Regions from separate parts of the Dactylosporangium sp. CA-152071 genome, predicted to be linked through region 3. Evidence: riboswitches for the same ligand, from Rfam matches in the RefSeq annotation. Region 3 holds a riboswitch; each other region holds the start of a gene.

Region 1 (5,569 bases), 2.2 Mb from region 3:
AGCGTGACCTGATCTGGCACCTCGCCGAGTTCCAGCACGCCACCGGCACCGCCGAGCAGCGCAACCTCAGCTACGACGAGGAGGACGGATCGGCCTCGCTGAAGGTCCGCTTCACCGGCGACTGGTCGCGGCCCGCCGGCGTACACGACGCGGACACCGAATGGTTCGTGCTGTCCGGCGAGGTCGTCATCGGCGACACCGCCCTCGGGCCGGAGGGCTACTGGACCGCGCCCGCCGGCGTGTGGACCCCGCCGGTCACGGCGACGGCCGGCACGGAGATCCTGCTGTTCCGCGAGTACGGCGACTGGCACTTCCACCCTGAAACCAAGGACCGCGAAACCGTGCGGCCCGACCAGAAGCTCGTCGTGCTCGACAGCGCCCGGATGCCGTGGATCGACGTCAAGGACGGCTCCCCGATGCGCTTCGACCTCGGCGGCACGCCGGTGCCGGGCCTGTTCATCAAGCTGCTGCACCGCGACGAGAAGACCGGCTTCTACACCCGGCTCATCAAGGCCAAGCCCGGCTGGCGGGAGGTGCCGCTCGCACACCACCCGTGCTCCGAGGAGGCGTACTGCCTCGACGGCGGCTTCGACTACAACTTCGGCAAGATGTGGCCCGGCACGTACTTCTGGCGCCCGCCGCTGATCCGCCACGGCGACTTCACCGCCGACGCCGAGGCCGGCTGCACGTGGATCGTGCGCTCCGACGCGGACCTCGTCGACTGGTACACCGACAACGCCCGCGTCCAGATGCACGGCGACGCCACCAACTGGGGCGAGGGCTTCCCGCACAGCGCCGCGCCGCGGTTCATCGAGCCGGTCCGCTCCCGCAGCATCGGCCGCTGGAGCGACCCGACGCACCAGTGAAGGCATGTATGGTGTTCGGTGCAGCTGGTTCGGCCGGTCCCCCAGGACCGGCCGTGGCAACAGGGAATCCGGTGCGAATCCGGGACTGCCCCGCAGCGGTGAGTGGGAACGACCGCCGTCATTGAGCACTGGGCCGCGAGGCCTGGGAAGCGACGGCCAGTAGGCGACCCTGGACGACATCCAGGGTCACGCCCGCGAGTCCGAAGACCTGCCAGCGCACCGCGCGCCGCCCGGCGTGCGGTGGTCGGAGGCCGCGCGGGACGGCCGACGCCATCGAACGGCCCACGCGGCGCGCCGCCGCGCGGCCGGTGGCGTCCCCCCGTGCCAGTCCGGCCGTCGTGACTGTGCACCGAGGGGACACATGAGCACCACATTCGGGCTGAGCACCGTGCTCGGCTACCCGCGCATCGGCGGGAACCGCGAGCTGAAGCGGGCCGTCGAGGCCTACTGGGCCGGCACCATCGACGAGGACACCCTGGAGCGCACGGCGGCGACGCTGCGCGCCGACGTGTGGCAGACGCTGCGCAACGCCCGCCTCGCGGCGATCCCGTCGAACACGTTCTCCTACTACGACCACGTCCTCGACACCGCCGTCGCGGTCGGGGCGACACCCACGCGGTTCACCGCGCTCGGGCTGTCGAAGCTCGACACGTACTTCGCCATGGCCCGCGGCGTGGACGCCGAGCCGGCGCTCGAACTGACGAAGTGGTTCGGCACCAACTACCACTACCTGGTGCCCGAGATCGGACCCGACACCGTCTTCGCCGCCGACCCGGCCAAGGCGCTGCGGGAGCACGCCGAGGCCCGCGCCCTGGGCATCGAGACCCGGCCGGTGCTGGTCGGACCGGCCACGTTCCTGCTGCTGGCCAAGGGCGACGACCCGTTCGCCCGGCTCGACGACCTGGTCGGCGTCTACGCCGAGATCCTCGCCGCCCTCGCGGATGCGGGTGTCTCGTGGGTACAGCTGGACGAGCCGGCCTACGCCACGGACCGCGGCCCGGACGAGATCGACGCGCTGCGCCGCGCCTACTCCCGGCTCGGCGCGCTCAGGGCCCGGCCGAAGCTCTTCGTCGCCACGTACTTCGGCGAGATCGGCGACGCCCTGCCGGCCCTGCTGGACACGCCGGTCGAGGCGATCGGCCTCGACCTGGTCGCCGGCCCCGGCAACCTCGACCGGCTCGCGGCCGCCGGACCCCTCGGCGGCAGGACGATCGTCGCGGGGCTCGTCGACGGCCACAACGTCTGGCGCACCGACCTGCGCGCCGCGGTCGCCGCCGGGGCGGTCGTCGCCGGCCTGGCCGACCACGTGGCGGTGTCCACGTCCTGCTCGCTGCTGCACGTGCCGGTGGACCTGTCCGTCGAGACCCGCCTCGACCCGGGCCTGCACGAGCGGCTCGCGTTCGCGCGGCAGAAGGTCGACGAGGTCGTGCTCCTCGGCCGCGCGCTGCGCGACGGCACGGCCCACCTGCCCGCGCCGCTGCCTCCGCCCCCGGCGGCGTGGCGGCACGACGAGGTGCGCGCCCGGCTCGCCGCCCTCACCGCCGCGGACCGGCGGCGCGGCGACTCCACCGCCCGCGCCGCCCGCCAGCAGGAACTGCTCGGGCTGCCCGACCTGCCGACGACCACGATCGGCTCGTTTCCGCAGACCGCCGAGCTGCGCGGGGCCCGCGCCGCGCTGGCCGCCGGCACCCTCGACGACGAGGGCTACACCGCGCTGATGCGGGCCGAGGTCCGGCGGGTCGTCCGGCTGCAGGAGGACCTCGGCCTGGACGTGCTCGTGCACGGCGAGCCGGAGCGCAACGACATGGTGCAGTACTTCGCCGAGCAGCTGTCCGGGTTCGCCGCCACCGAGCACGGCTGGGTGCAGTCGTACGGCTCCCGCTGCGTCCGCCCGCCGATCCTGCACGGCGACGTGGCCCGCAGGGCGCCGATGACGGTCGGGTGGGCCACGTTCGCCCAGTCGCTGACCACCCGGCCCGTCAAGGGGATGCTCACCGGCCCGGTCACCATCCTCGCGTGGTCGTTCGTCCGCACCGACCAGCCGCTCGCCGGCACCGCCGACCAGGTCGCGCTCGCGCTGCGCGACGAGTGCCGGGACCTCGAGGCCGCCGGGATCCGGGTGATCCAGGTGGACGAGCCGGCGCTGCGCGAGACGCTGCCGCTACGCCGGGCGGCGCAGGGGGCCTACCTGGACTGGGCGGTCGACGCGTTCCGGCTCGCGACCAGCGGCGTCGCCGACGACACGCAGATCCACACCCACCTGTGCTACTCCGAGTTCGGCGACGTCATCACCGCGATCGACGCCCTCGACGCCGACGTCACCAGCATCGAGGCGTCCCGGTCGAAGATGGAGGTCCTCGACGACCTCGCCGCCGCCGGGTACCGGCGTGGCGTCGGACCCGGCGTGTGGGACATCCACTCGCCGCGGGTGCCGTCGCGCGAGGAGATGGCCGAGGCGCTGCGCCACGCGGTCGCGGCCGTCCCGGCCCGGCGGCTGTGGGTCAACCCCGACTGCGGCCTGAAGACCCGCGGCTACGCCGAGGTCGAGGCGTCCCTGCGGCATCTCGTCGCGGCCGCCGCCGAGGTCCGCGCCGGCTGATCTCTGGAGCCGTGGCACGTGCCGGCGCCTCACGTCGGGGTCGGCACGTGCCGTTGGCGTTTGCGGCCTGTGTACAGCGAAGCCCGGCGCGCTGCAGGCCTGTCGTCCTCGGTTGGCGTCAGCACATGTTGACGATTTCCGCGTCGTCAGCTTATGCTGACGGTATGACCGTGATCGACGAGCTCGGTCGCGCCGCGCACGACAGCGACCACGACGTCGCGCTGCGGGCCGTCGCCCGCCTGCGCCGCCTGACCGAGCAGCTGGAGGCCGAGCGGGTCGCCGCCGCCCGCCGGGACGGATGGTCGTGGCAGGACATCGCGCTGCGGCTCGGCGTCACCAAGCAGACCGTGCACCGCAAGCACCGCGGCACCGGCGACGACTGATGCGCCACTGCCACCGTCGACCGCGAACGCCGGCCGCCATCACTGATCGCCACCACCGATCGCCATCGCCGGTCGCCATCACCGATCGCATCGTCGTCGCGAGGAGGACTGATGTTCCGCGGTAGCCATCCCGACCTGTGCCGGACCATGGGCCGCGCCGTGCTGCGGGCCCGCGAGCTCGGCCACCCCCGCACCGGCAGCGAGCACCTGCTGCTCGCGCTCACCACCGGCACCGACGAGGTCGCCGCCGTGCTCGCCCGGCACGGCGCGACCGAGCCCGCGGTCCTCGACGCCGTGTGCCGGGCCGCGCCGCTGGGCGCCGGCGTCGCCGACGACCGCCAGGTCCTCGCGTCGCTCGGGCTCGACGTCGACCGGCTCCTCGAGGGTGTCACCCCGGCGGCCCTCGACCGGGTCACCTGGCGGGAGCCGCTGCTGCCGCTCGGCGCCGCGAAGGCGCGGCGGTGGTCCGCGCAGAAGCGGCCGCCGATGGGACTCGACGCGCAGGCGGCCTTCGAGGCGTCGCTCCGGCTCGCCCTCGCCCGCCGCGAGCGGGACCACCGCACGGAGCATCTCGCACTTGCGCTCACCGCGCTCGACCCCGGCGCCGCCTGGACGCTCGACACCGCCGGCGTGGACGTCGCCCGCCTCCTCGCCGACCTCGGCCGGTCCTTCCCGCCGCCGCGGCGCAACCTGATCCTCCGCGCGGACCGCCGCCTGTGGCACCGTTCGCGCCACAACGACCTCGTCGCCCGGTACCAGCGAACCACCGGCCGCACGGCCACCTCACCCGGCGCCCTCCCCGCCGTCATTGCCGGCCAAACGATGTAACGACCTATTCAGTCAGCGCTGCTTACAGGGTGAGGCGGCGGCTGGTCAGCGGCAAGAGCTGACCGCCCGCCGGCGTTCAGCCGAGCGCCGCCTGGTTGCGCACGAGAGCGAGCGAGCCGATGGTGTTCGACCCGCGCTGCTGCGGGCTGGGCAGGGACCGGGCCCGCATGGCCGCGCACAGCGGGTCGTAGATGTCGCCCAGCTCGAGCAGATCCCCCGCATCCGGCAGGCCACCGCGCAGGATGTTCAACAGCTCACCGGTGAAGGCCGAGTTCCGCTCGCCCTCGGGCGCGTGCGCGAGCCGCGTCGCCGAGGTGGCGGTCAGGATGTACGTGCCCTCGATGTCGACCAAACCTGCGGCGACGTCGCCGGGCCGGCCGCCCATGTGCCGCAGCGCCATGCCGGAGAAGCAGCAGTCGAGCACCAGCACGGTGTTGACCGCGCTGCTGTCGAGCAACGCCTGGCGAAGCTTGTCGTACTGCAGCGCGGTGTACGGAACGCGGGAGCTCCTGATCGCCGCCAACCCGAGGTACAACTGGGCATCGGAGCCGATCAGGCCGTGCCCGGCGAAGTAGACCAGCACCGTGTCCTGGACCGGCTCGATCAGCTCGTGCACCTGCGCGGCCACGTCGAGGGCCGGGTCAAGGATGCGATGGATGCGGGCCGGGTCGAATCCGCCCCGCAGTGGATCCCCGAGCACGGCGGCCAGGTCGTCGATGTTGTTGACGACGCTGGGAATGGGGGGCAGGTCGGGATCCAGGTACTGCGCCGCGCCGATGAGCACCGCGGTCGACTCGTGGATCTGCGGAAGGCGCGCCGCCCGCCGCCCGAAGGTGCCGGTGGAGCGGTAGACGGTCCCGGCGCGCGACTCCAGCGACACCGTCTCCGCGAGC
Region 2 (5,569 bases), on a different contig from region 3:
GTCTCCGGGTGGGCCGACGGGATCCGCGTGAAGGTGCGTCTCGAGGAGGATAAGCTCTGCCTGCTGGTGACCGTCGAGGTCCATGCTGAAGGTCACCAGCAGGCAGTCGCCCTCGTCGACAGCTACCGCACGCCGAGTGGCTCGTGTACGGACCTGTTGCGTGACTGCGCCCGCTGCGGAACTCGCGGTCGGTGACGGCGTGTCGGGGTGCCGGACCGTCCGGCACCATAGCCGTGTGACCAAGGGGCCGTGTAGCCGCGCCGGGGCGACCTTCGGCGACGGGGGATCCCCGGGTACACCTGAAGCCCCAGCGAAACCGGAGCGGCAGCGTGGTCGTCGCGCTGACGCGCTATCCGGGACCGGTGCGGGTGTTCAAGCAGGTGCTCGAACCGGGCGAGCCCAGGCTGGTCACCCACGAGGGCTACGAGTGGCTGTACGTCCTCGCCGGCGAGCTGCGGCTCATCCTCGGCGAGCAGGAGCTGATGCTGCGGCCGGGGAGGTCGCCGAGTTCGAGACCCGCACGCCGCACTGGTTCGGCCCCGCCGGCGAGGACACCGTCGAGGTCCTGCACATGTTCGGGCCCCAGGGGGAGAAGGCGCGGGTGCGTGCGAGACCCCGCTCCGGGAAACAATGAAGGCGGCGGGGCAACGCCCCACCGCCTTCAGGAAACGAACCGGTCAGACCGCGACCGGGTGCGCGTCGGCCACGACCGGGCGCTGGCTGCGCTCGGTGAGGTAGCCGAACAGCAGGCCGAGCGTGGCCCAGGTGACCGCCTGGGTGCCGAGCGACGCGAGCCGGAACCGCCACAGCAGCACCGGGGAGAACCCGTCGGGCACCTCGTTGACCGCCGGCAGCAGCGCGATCGCGACACCCACGACGGCCGCGGCGCCGACGACCGCGAGGATCGTCGCGTTCCACGTGCCGAAGCGCGGCTGCAGCGACCGGCTGACGACGACCGCGCCGAGCACGGCGGCGACCCCGATGACGATCATCAGGAAGTACAGGCCGGTCCGCTGCTGCAGCGTGTCGGGGTTGCCGGTCGCGGGCGGGTTGGCCGGGTACTTCAGGAACGGCACGAGCGCCACCCCGACGAACCCGGCGAGGGCGACGACCGCGGCCGTGGCGCGGGCGCTGATCCGGCCGATGCGCCCGAGCGTGACCGCGACCGCGATGGCGAACAGGCCGCCGATGGCGACGCCGTACACGACCGAGGCGGTGGCCAGGCCGAGCGTGCTCTGCACGGTCCGGCTGACCGGCCCGTGCTCATGGTCGGTGGCGTGGACCTCCTCGAACGCGATCGCGTCGTTGATCGGGCCCTCGCCGAACAGGTAGGCGAACAGGAACGCGGCGACACCGGCGACCAGGCCGGTGATCATGCCGCGGACCAGGAGCGTCCGGGCACTCAACATGCTGGCGCCCCGGCTCAGTGGCAGGGGAAGCCGAGCAGGTGCCGGCCGTCGTGGACGAACTCGTGCACCGTCGAACCCGAGACGACCGAGGTGATGCCCTGCTCGGCGCCGACGAAGTAGAGCAGGACGACGGCGAGGACGACGCCGAACGTGGCCCACGGCAGGATCTGCCGCAGCGGGATCGGGGCCGGTGCGGTGGCCGGGGTGGGAAGAGCCGAGATCGATGCCATGATGCAGCCTCCTGCGGGATTTCGCGTCCCATCGAGCGTTGTCGTGACCGTGCCCGGGTCTGACTCCCACCTGCGTGGTTACAGCGGCGCGACCGTGCCGGGCTTGCACCGGCTTCCGTTCACCGTCACGTTTATGTTTCGGACGGTACGGACGCGGTTCCGGCGTGTCAATCGGACAGCGCCTCCGTCAACCCGCCGGTGGGCGCCGCACCGCTGGTCAGCGCGGCCGGCGCCCGGGGGCGAGGTGATCAAGTTCTCGGCGGGGTGAGGGCGACGAGGTCGGTGCCGACCTTGTGCAGTCCGTCGAGCCGCCGGTCGAGGGACGCGCCGCTCGGGCTGAGGAACTCGGCGTACTTCGCCCAGACGGACCTGCCGTTCGCCATGAACGCCCACGGGTAGTGCTTGTCGGCGGCGGCGACGACCTGCGGGCCGTGGTCCGCCCACTGCGGGTCGGTGCCGCCGGTCAGCCGCGCGCCCTCCTTCTCCTTCGGCTGCACCGACAGGCTCGGCACCTCACCCGGCAGGGCGAGCACCAGCGCGGTGTGCCGGTTGTCCTTCTCGGTGAAGTCGAACACGTAGAACGCGCGGTCGCGGTACGTGCCGCTGACGACGGCGCCCGCGGACGGCTGCGACTGCGACCAGCCGAGCTGCTGCGCGAGCGTGGGGTCGGAGTGTTCGAAGGTGTAGCCGCGCCGCTTCGCCCACCGCTTCCGGCCGATCCGCGTCCGCACCGACGACACGAACCCGGCGCCCGAGATCAGGCAGATCAGCGTGCCGCCGCCGCCCGCGATCCACGCGCCGGTCCCGCCGTCGGTGAAGGCCGTGTCCCACCCGAGCACAGCGGTCACGCCGGTGACGACGAAGATGAAGAAGCGGGTCTGGTACGGGGCGATCGCCGCCTGCGGCTCGTCGGCGCCGTACCGGATCACCTCGATCAGCGAGAGCACGAAGTACAGCAGCGTCAGCCCGCCGATCAGCAGCGCCGCGGTGCCGGCGATCCGCCACGCCCGGTCCCGGCCGGCGAGCTTCTCCGGGGAGTTCTGTCTCGCGTGCCGGTCGACCATCGTCTGGTAGGAGCCGCCCTCGTCGCCGCTGCCGCCGAAGACCAGGCACGTGTCGCGCGGCCGCATCGTCTTGCCGTCGCAGGTCGGCGTGTAGTCCGCGATGCGCTGCGCCGACTCCTGCTGCCGCTGCGCGGCCGTGCTCGTGCCGGCCGCCACCATCTGCCATCCGGCCAGCAGGAAGACGCCTGCCAGGACGATCCGGACGAGTAACCCCGTGTGCCGTCGTTTCACGCCGGCATGTATAGCAGCCGATGCCTGGCCGCTGCTGCCCCGTGGCCCGGGATGCGTGATGACCGCTGCCGGGATCGAGGCGTCACGATAGGCTCGGACCGTGGGCGTCATGATGGACTACTTCGCCGCGACCGAGCAGGAGCTGGCCGCCCTCGACCTCGATCTTGGCCCGGCCGGCAACGACTGGCCGTATGTCGACTGCAAGGGCTGGATCCTGGAGGTCGAGGAGTTCGCCGCGGAGATCGACGGGCGGGATCCGAGCGAGTTCGGCCGGGACGAGCCGCTGCGCGGCGCCGACGACCCGGAGTTCCTGGGCCCGTGGACGGTGCGGATCAACGCGGAGCTCGTCGACGCCCTCACCCGGCTGGAGGAGGGGCAGATCCGCGGCTACGCGGACCGGTTCCTGCTGGAGGACTGGGAGGCCGGGCGGCTCGTCGCGCTCGCCGGGCTGGCCAGGTCCGCGGTCGCGCAGGGGCGGGCGCTCTACTCCTGGTCGTCGGTGTAACCGGCCACGAGCCGGCCGTCGGCGTGGTCGGACGCGGGCCGGTCGTCCTTGTCGTTCTTGTAGCCGGACACCAGCAGGGTCCACAGCTGCTCGCGGACCTCCGGCGGGAGCCGGTGCCCGAGCTCCCGGCGCCGCAGCAGCACGAACCCGTTCGGGTCGCGCGGCCGACCGGTGCGGGCGAACTCGATCGCCTGCACGGCGAGCGCCGGCTCCGGCCACGTGCCGTCGGGCGCCGTGTGGATGGCGTCGACGGCCGCCGCGGCCCGCGCGTCGACGTCGTCGATCAGCGCGTACTCCGCCCCGTCGGCGGGCCAGCGCTGCGCACGCAGGTCGATGTCGCGGAAGTCCACGTCGACGAGGTCCGCGTCGGTGAAGTCGTTGCCGCGCCATTCGTTGCGGGCGCGGACCGGGCCGCCGTCCGCCCCGCCGGGAGCGCCGTTGAATACGGTGTGCCACACCCGGCCACGAAACACGCATTCCACGAACTCCGCGCATTCGGTGTCAAGCTCCCGGATCCGGGCACCGTCGAACAGGCAGCGCTCGAAGCGCGCGTCGCCGAGGTACGTGTTGCCCAGCGGGAACCTCGTGCGGTGGAACACGCAGTCGACGAATCGCGTCTGGCCCTGATGGCCGACGCTGAACTTTCCGAAAGAAGTTTCCGAGAAGTTACATCGCAGAAATGTTCCGCCATAGGCACCGAACGTGTCGAACGAGCGACCCGAGAAGTCGACGTCGGCCAATTCTACGTGACGGTGTTCCACCCTCAGCAGATCCACGTCTGGACGTTACCAGCCACCCGCACACCCGGCCGGAGTCGATTCCCGACCCCAACCGTTCGGCGCCGAATGTGGTCTTTGTCCGGTACGGCGCTCAGCCGTCGAGCCGGTCCCGCAGGGCCAGCAGCGGCCCGTCCCAGTCCCGGGCCAGGGCGGCGAGGAACTGCTGCGCCACCTTCATCGACGCCGAGTCGAGGCGGAACCGGACCCGCCGCCGCTCGCCCGGCTCGGCGACCACCAGGCCCGCCTCGGCCAGCAGGCCCAGGTGCTTGGCGATCGCCTGCCGGGTGATCGGCAGCTGCCCGGCGAGCTGGGTGGCGGTGGCCGGCCCCCCGGCCGCGAGCGCGGCGAGGATCCCCCGCCGGCTCGGGTCGGCCAGGGCGACGAAGACCTCCTGCGCCACCGCCTCCGGATCAGGCCTGCCCATCGAGGTACGCGACGAGCTCGCCGAGCTCACTGGTCCAGCCCTTGGTGTTTCCGGTGTACGCGGTGTTGTGCACGGTCTCGTCCGGCACCTGCGCGAATCCGCTCTCGATCATGGTCAATGTGGTGCCGTCGGGGGAAGGCGTGAGTGTGAACTCCACCTGGTTGCGTCGCGGGTCCTCCTGGGGAAGGCCGTAGATCGGCCAGGTGTAGGCGAAGACGTGCGGCGGGTCGACGCGCGTGATGGTGAGGGTGGCGGTGTCGCCGCTGTCCCAGATGAGTCTGGCCGTGCCGCCGACGCGCAGGTCGACCTCGGCACGGTTGCCGAACCAGGTGCCGAGCCCCTCGGCGGTGGTCAGCGCCGCCCACACCTTCTCCGGCGGGTGGGCCAGCTGCAGGGTGCGCTCGATCCGGTCGGGGAATGTCATGTCCGCCTCCATGTAGCAACCGTTTGGTTGCTTCTGAAGTTATAGCAATCACCTGGTTGCGTCAAGCGGACCGTACGATCACCGGCATGCTGGGAGTGCACTTCGCCATCACCGAGCAGCAGGAACGCGAGCTGCTGCAGGCCGCCGAGAAGGGCGACGACGCGGTCGGGGGGCTGGTCGGCGACCTCGAGGAGGAGTGGGACGACGACGCCATGAAGGTCGACTCCGACAAGGCCTGGGACGCCATCCACCGCTGCCTGGGTGACGGCACGCTGGATCCGGACGGCGGGGAGTACCCGCTCACGCACGCGGTGCTCGGCGGGCGGGACCTGCACGAGGACTACTACGTCATCTACGTCACCGCCGGCGAGGTCCGCGACGTCGCCGCGGCCGTGCGGGGACTGGACCGGGCGTGGCTGCGCGAGCGGTTCGACGCGATCGACGACCCGGACTACCGCGGCGCCGGCGACGACGCGGACTTCGAGTACACGTGGTCCGGCTTC
Region 3 (5,569 bases):
GGCGGCGATCTCCAGTACCGCTGCCGCCATCGCGAACACGCCCGGATCGCCTGACGACACGACGGCGACGCGGCGGCCGTCCTTCGCGAGGGACAGGGCGAACTCGGCGCGCTCCGACTCGACCTTGTTGTCGGAGGCGTGCCGGCGCTGGCGGGGGTTGGACGGGATCCGGGCCAGGTACGGGGCGTAGCCGACGAGGTCGGAGGCGGCCTCGACCGCGGCCAGGGCCTCGGGGGTGAGCCAGTCCCGGCCGGCCGGGCCGAGCCCGACGACGACGACCTCGCCGGCGGCGACCGCGGGCGGCGTGGACCGCAGCGCCGACGCCGTCTCCTCGTGCATGCGGCTCGGCAGCAGGGCGAGGGAGAAGTACGGGACCTCCGCCGGGTCCACAGTGGACAGAGGGGCGACGCGCTCGTTGGCGGTGGTGGCGCGCTCGACGTACCAGGCGTCGTCGAGGCGGCCGGCGCGCTCCAGGGCGTCCCGGACGGCCCCGAACGTGCGGCCGAGCTTCATGACGGCGGCGGAGTCGGTGCTGGCGAGCCGCGCGGCCAGGTCCTCGACGGGCAGCGTGCCGGGCAGCACGGTGAGCACCTCGTCGCGCTCGACGAGGGGGCGCCCGAGCACCGCTGACGCGCCCGAGACGGAGGTGACGCCCGGCACGACCTCCGTCGCGTAGGCGTGCGAGAGACGCTTGTGCATGTGCATGTACGAGCCGTAGAAGAACGGGTCGCCCTCGCAGAGCACGACCACGTCGCGGCCGGCGTCGAGGTGCGCGGCGAGCCGGGCCGCCCACGCGTCGTAGTGCTCCTCGATGAGGGCCCGGTAGTCGCGGACCTCTTCGGTGGTGACCGGGTAGACGAGCGCCTCTTCGATCTGGCCGTCGCGCAGGTACGGCGCGGCGATCGAACGGGCGATGCTGCGCCCGTGGCGGGCGCTGTGGAACGCGACGACGGGTGCCGCGGCGATGAGCCGGGCCGCCCTGACCGTCACGAGCTCCGGGTCGCCGGGGCCGAGTCCTACGCCGTACAACCGACCGGTGTCCACTGTGGTCATTCCTTCTCGTCCGCGATGGCGTTGACGGCGGCGGCCGTCATCGCGCTGCCGCCCCGGCGGCCGTGCACGACCAGATGCGGCAGGTCCGACGCCGCGAGCGCGACCTTCGACTCGGCCGCGCCGATGAACCCGACGGGGATGCCCAGCACGGCCGCGGGCCGGGGCGCGCCGGCCGCGATCATCTCCAGGAGCCGGAACAGCGCCGTCGGCGCGTTGCCGATGGCGACGACCGCGCCGTCGAGGCGCGGACCCCACAGGTCGAGGGCGGCGGCGCTGCGGGTGGTGCCCAGCTCGTGGGCGAGCGCCGGGACCCGCGGGTCGCGCAGCGTGCACAGGACCTCGTTGTCGCGGGGCAGCCTGGCGCGGGTCACGCCGGAGGCGACCATCTCCGCGTCGCACAGGATCGGGGCGCCGTCGCGCAGGGCGGCGCGGGCGAGGCGCACGACGTCCGCGCTGTACCCGACGTCACCGGCGAGGTCGACCATGCCGCACGCATGGATCATGCGGACGGTGACCTGGGCGACGTCGGCGGGCAGCGCGGACAGGTCGGCCTCGGCGCGGATCGTCGCGAACGACCGCCGGTAGATCTCCGCGCCGTCCTTGACGTAGTCGAAACCACCGTCCTGGACGGAACCGGAGGCGCCATCAGCGACGGTCTCCTGAGCCGTCATGACAGCACCCGGTAGCCGTCGGCGGTCGCGAGCATCTCCACGTGCCTTCCCTTCGGTGCGCCGCAGCGCCGTTCGCAGCCGACCCAGTGCACCGGCAACGCATGGTCGAGACCGCTGAGGACGGCCGCGCGGGCGTCGGCGCGCACGTCGGCGAGGGCCTTCGCGCAGCCGGGCCGGCCGGCGCACGCCGTGACCCCGGCCCACGGCGTCGCGGGGTCGGTGCCGAGGCCGGCGGTCGTCAGCAGTGACTCGAGACGTCCAGCTTCTTCGACCGGCACGTCGGGCACGACGACGGTCCGCCACGGCGTGACGATGATCTCCCCCGGCGCCGCCGCGACGAGCGCGGCCGACTGCTCCGGTGTCAGCAGCCCGAGTGGTACGACCACCGTCAGCGCGACCAGTCCCCCGACCTGCGGGGCCCGTCCGACCGCCGGCCCAGGCGAGCCTACGAATTGGTCAACGTCTGTACCGGGGGCGAACCCCAGGCGGGCCGCCACCCGGGCCGGGCCGTCGGTCAGCTCGGCCAGCCGCCACGCGGTGCCGCCCTGCGCAGCGCGCTCGTCCAGGAACGCCCGGGACGCCCGGAGCAGCAGCTCAGCGGGGTTGTCACCGCCCCGGCCCGCGGTCGGGAGCCCGGCGAGGAGGAGGCGGTCGCCGTGCAGGCCGACGTCGCCGCCGAGCGGGGACACGTCGCCGCGCCCGTCGTCGACGGTCACCAGGAACCGGCCGGGCAGCGCCGCCAGCGCGGGGTCGGCGCACAGCCCGGCGTCGAACGCGGCCACCACCGGCCGCACGTCCAGCTCGCCGAGGCCGTCGCGGCCGCTGAGCGGGCTGGCGATGATGTTGCGGACCCGCTCGTGGGTGTCCGACGGCAGCAGTCCCGCGGCGGTGAGCCTGGCCGCCAGCTCCGGCGACGCGTCCGGCCGCAGCCCTCTGATCTGCACGTTTCCGCGCGAGGTGAGCTCCAGGGCGGGGTCGCCGAGGTCCGCGGCGGCGGCGCGGAGGACCGCGAGGGCTGGGACGGTCAGCCGCCCGCCGGGCAGCCGGACGCGGGCAAGACCGCCGTCGGCCGCCGCGTGGACCTGCACGGCACCCGGGCACCGGTCCGGAGCGTCACGTCCACTGGCAGCCTGCACGCGCCGGATACTACTGCGCAGCGCCGCCCCCGACCCAAGGAAGCCGACCAAGCGACCCGGCCAAGCGGGCCGACCGGCGGCGGCCGGCCCGGGCGAGCTTGACGCAAGGAAGCCGTGACCGGCAGAGTTGGCGGTGCTGTACGGCGACGTGTGGAGGAAGCCGGTGTGAATCCGGCGCGGTCCCGCCACTGTGACCGGGGAGTGGACCTCCGACGACGGCCACCGGGCCCAGCGCCCCGGAGGCCGGAGACGACGGCCACCGGGTGCGAGCCCGGGAAGGCCGGAGGCGAGCGCCGATCCGGGAGCCAGGAGACTCTCCGCCGCCGGAACCTTTCCCGACCGACTTGGGGCGCGGACCCCGAGGGAGGACCCCGGCGTGATCCTGCTGCTGTCGACGTCCGACACCGACCTGCTCAGCGCCCGTGCGAGCGGCGCGGCGTTCCGGCTGGCCAACCCGTCCCGCCTCACCGTGGAGGAGCTGCCGGCCCTGGCCGACGGCGCCGACCTGGTCGTGGTGCGGTTCCTGGGCGGCTACCGCGACTGGCAGGAGGGGTTCGACACGCTGCTGCGCCTGCCGGCGCCGGTGGTGCTGCTCGGCGGTGAGTCGCTGCCCGACGCGGAGCTGATGCGCCACTCGACGGTGCCCGCCGGCGTCGCCGCGGAGGCCCACGCCTACTTCACCGAGGGCGGCCCCGCCAACCTCGCCGAGCTGCACAACTTCCTCTCCGACACGGTCCTGCTGACCGGCCACGGGTTCGCGCCGCCGGTGCAGACCCCCGCGTGGGGAGTGCTGGACCGGGACTCCACGGCCGACGGTCCGACCGTCGGGATCATCTACTACCGGGCGCACCACCTGGCGGGAAACACCGCGTTCGTGGAGACGCTCTGCGAGGCCGTCGAGGACGCGGGCGGGCGGGCCCTGCCGGTGTTCGCCTCGTCGCTGCGGGCCGCCCCGGCGGAGCTGCTCGACACGCTGCGGCAGGCGGACGCGCTGGTCGTCACGGTCCTCGCCGCGGGCGGCACCCGGCCCGCCGACGCGCAGGCCGGCGGCGAGGACGGGGCGTGGGACGTCGGCGCCCTGGCCGCGCTCGACGTGCCGATCCTGCAGGGGCTGTGCCTCACGAGCTCCCGCGACACCTGGGACGCCAACGACGACGGGCTGTCGCCGCTGGACACCGCGACGCAGGTCGCGATCCCCGAGTTCGACGGCCGGATCATCACGGTGCCGTTCTCGTTCAAGGAGATCGACGCCGACGGCCTCACCGTGTACGTCGCCGACCGGGAGCGGGCCGGCCGGGTCGCCGGGACCGCGGTCGCGCACGCCCGGCTGCGGCACCTGCGGCCCGAGGACCGCAAGATCGTGCTGATGCTCAGCGCGTACCCGACGAAGCACGCGCGGATCGGCAACGCGGTCGGCCTCGACACGCCCGCGAGCGTCGTGCGGCTGCTCGATGCGATGCACGCGCAGGGGTACGTCGGCGCCGACGGCTTCCCGAAGGACGGCGACGCGCTGATGCACACGCTCATCGCCGCCGGCGGGCAGGACGTGAACTGGCTCACCGAGGACCAGCTGCGCGGCAACCCAATCCGGATCTCCGCCGCCCGGTACCGGAGCTGGTTCGACACGCTCCCCGCCGACCTGCGGGAGGACATGGAGCGGCACTGGGGGCCGGCGCCCGGTGAGCTGTTCGTCGACACGTCCCGCGACCCCGGCGGCGAGATCGTCCTCGCCGCGCTGCGCGAGGGCAACGTCGTGGTGATGGTGCAGCCGCCGCGCGGCTTCGGGGAGAACCCCGTCGCGATCTACCACGACCCCGACCTGCCGCCGAGCCACCACTACCTGGCCGCGTACCGGTGGCTCGCCGACGAGTTCGGCGCGCACGCGGTCGTGCACGTCGGCAAGCACGGCAACCTCGAGTGGCTGCCGGGCAAGACGGTCGGGATGTCCGCCTCGTGCGGTGCCGACGCGGCCCTCGGAAACCTGCCGCTGATCTACCCGTTCCTGGTCAACGACCCCGGCGAGGGCACCCAGGCGAAGCGGCGGGCGCACGCCACCCTGGTCGACCACCTGATCCCGCCGATGGCGCGCGCCGAGTCGTACGGTGACATCGCCCGCCTCGAGCAGCTCCTGGACGAGCACTCGACGATCGCGGCCCTCGACCCGGCGAAGCTGCCGGCGATCCGCGGGCAGATCTGGACGCTGCTGCAGGCGGCGCGGCTCGACCACGACCTGGGCCTGGCCGACCGGCCCGGTGACGACGGGTTCGACGAGCTGATCCTGCACATCGACGGCTGGCTCTGCGAGATCAAGGACGTCCAGATCCGCGACGGGCTGCACGTGCTCGGCGTCGCGCCGGCCGGCGAGGCCCGGGTCGACCTGGTCCTCGCCATGCTGCGGGCGCGGCAGCTGTGGGGCGGCACGGTCGCGCTGCCCGGCCTGCGCGAGGCCCTCGGCCTGACCGAGGGCTCGACCGCGCGCGTGTCGGTCGACGAGGCCGAGTCGCAGGCCCGCGCCCTTGTGGCGGAGATGGAGTCACGGGGCTGGCCCACCACCGACATCTCCGACATTTCGGATTTGCCGGATGTGGTACGGGTGCTGGAGTTCGCCGCACGGGAGATCGTGCCGCGGCTGTCCCGTACCGGCGACGAACTGACGATGGTCCTGCATGCGCTGGACGGAGGGTATGTCCCGGCGGGGCCGAGCGGGTC

Evidence for each region. Region 3 has a riboswitch for cobalamin ahead of cobN (cobaltochelatase subunit CobN). Riboswitches for the same ligand answer to the same signal wherever they lie in the genome.
Region 1: it holds a riboswitch for cobalamin, as region 3 does, so the genes downstream of both, metE (5-methyltetrahydropteroyltriglutamate--homocysteine S-methyltransferase) here and cobN (cobaltochelatase subunit CobN) in region 3, are expected to answer to the same signal.
Region 2: it holds a riboswitch for cobalamin, as region 3 does, so the genes downstream of both, ACQEVZ_RS43195 (CbtB domain-containing protein) here and cobN (cobaltochelatase subunit CobN) in region 3, are expected to answer to the same signal.

What each region holds. Positions count from the first base shown of each region.
Region 1 covers NZ_JBNJMZ010000001.1:895,784-901,352, forward strand. Annotated here, with positions in the region: gene ACQEVZ_RS03515 (DUF4437 domain-containing protein) at 1-866, shown strand, start outside; cobalamin riboswitch at 874-1,096, shown strand; gene metE (5-methyltetrahydropteroyltriglutamate--homocysteine S-methyltransferase) at 1,228-3,465, shown strand; gene ACQEVZ_RS03525 (helix-turn-helix domain-containing protein) at 3,630-3,848, shown strand; gene ACQEVZ_RS03530 (Clp protease N-terminal domain-containing protein) at 3,960-4,676, shown strand; gene ACQEVZ_RS03535 (caspase family protein) at 4,753-5,569, opposite strand, start outside.
Region 2 covers NZ_JBNJMZ010000002.1:656,017-661,585, reverse strand. Annotated here, with positions in the region: gene ACQEVZ_RS43200 (CbtA family protein) at 678-1,409, opposite strand; gene ACQEVZ_RS43195 (CbtB domain-containing protein) at 1,424-1,639, opposite strand; cobalamin riboswitch at 1,673-1,811, opposite strand; gene ACQEVZ_RS43190 (hypothetical protein) at 1,888-2,934, opposite strand; gene ACQEVZ_RS43185 (hypothetical protein) at 3,035-3,439, shown strand; gene ACQEVZ_RS43180 (hypothetical protein) at 3,418-4,038, opposite strand; gene ACQEVZ_RS43175 (ArsR/SmtB family transcription factor) at 4,310-4,642, opposite strand; gene ACQEVZ_RS43170 (SRPBCC domain-containing protein) at 4,629-5,066, opposite strand; gene ACQEVZ_RS43165 (YfbM family protein) at 5,153-5,569, shown strand, end outside.
Region 3 covers NZ_JBNJMZ010000001.1:3,099,124-3,104,692, forward strand. Annotated here, with positions in the region: gene ACQEVZ_RS13725 (precorrin-2 C(20)-methyltransferase) at 1-1,053, opposite strand, end outside; gene ACQEVZ_RS13730 (precorrin-8X methylmutase) at 1,050-1,724, opposite strand; gene ACQEVZ_RS13735 (precorrin-3B synthase) at 1,721-2,860, opposite strand; cobalamin riboswitch at 2,975-3,196, shown strand; gene cobN (cobaltochelatase subunit CobN) at 3,237-5,569, shown strand, end outside.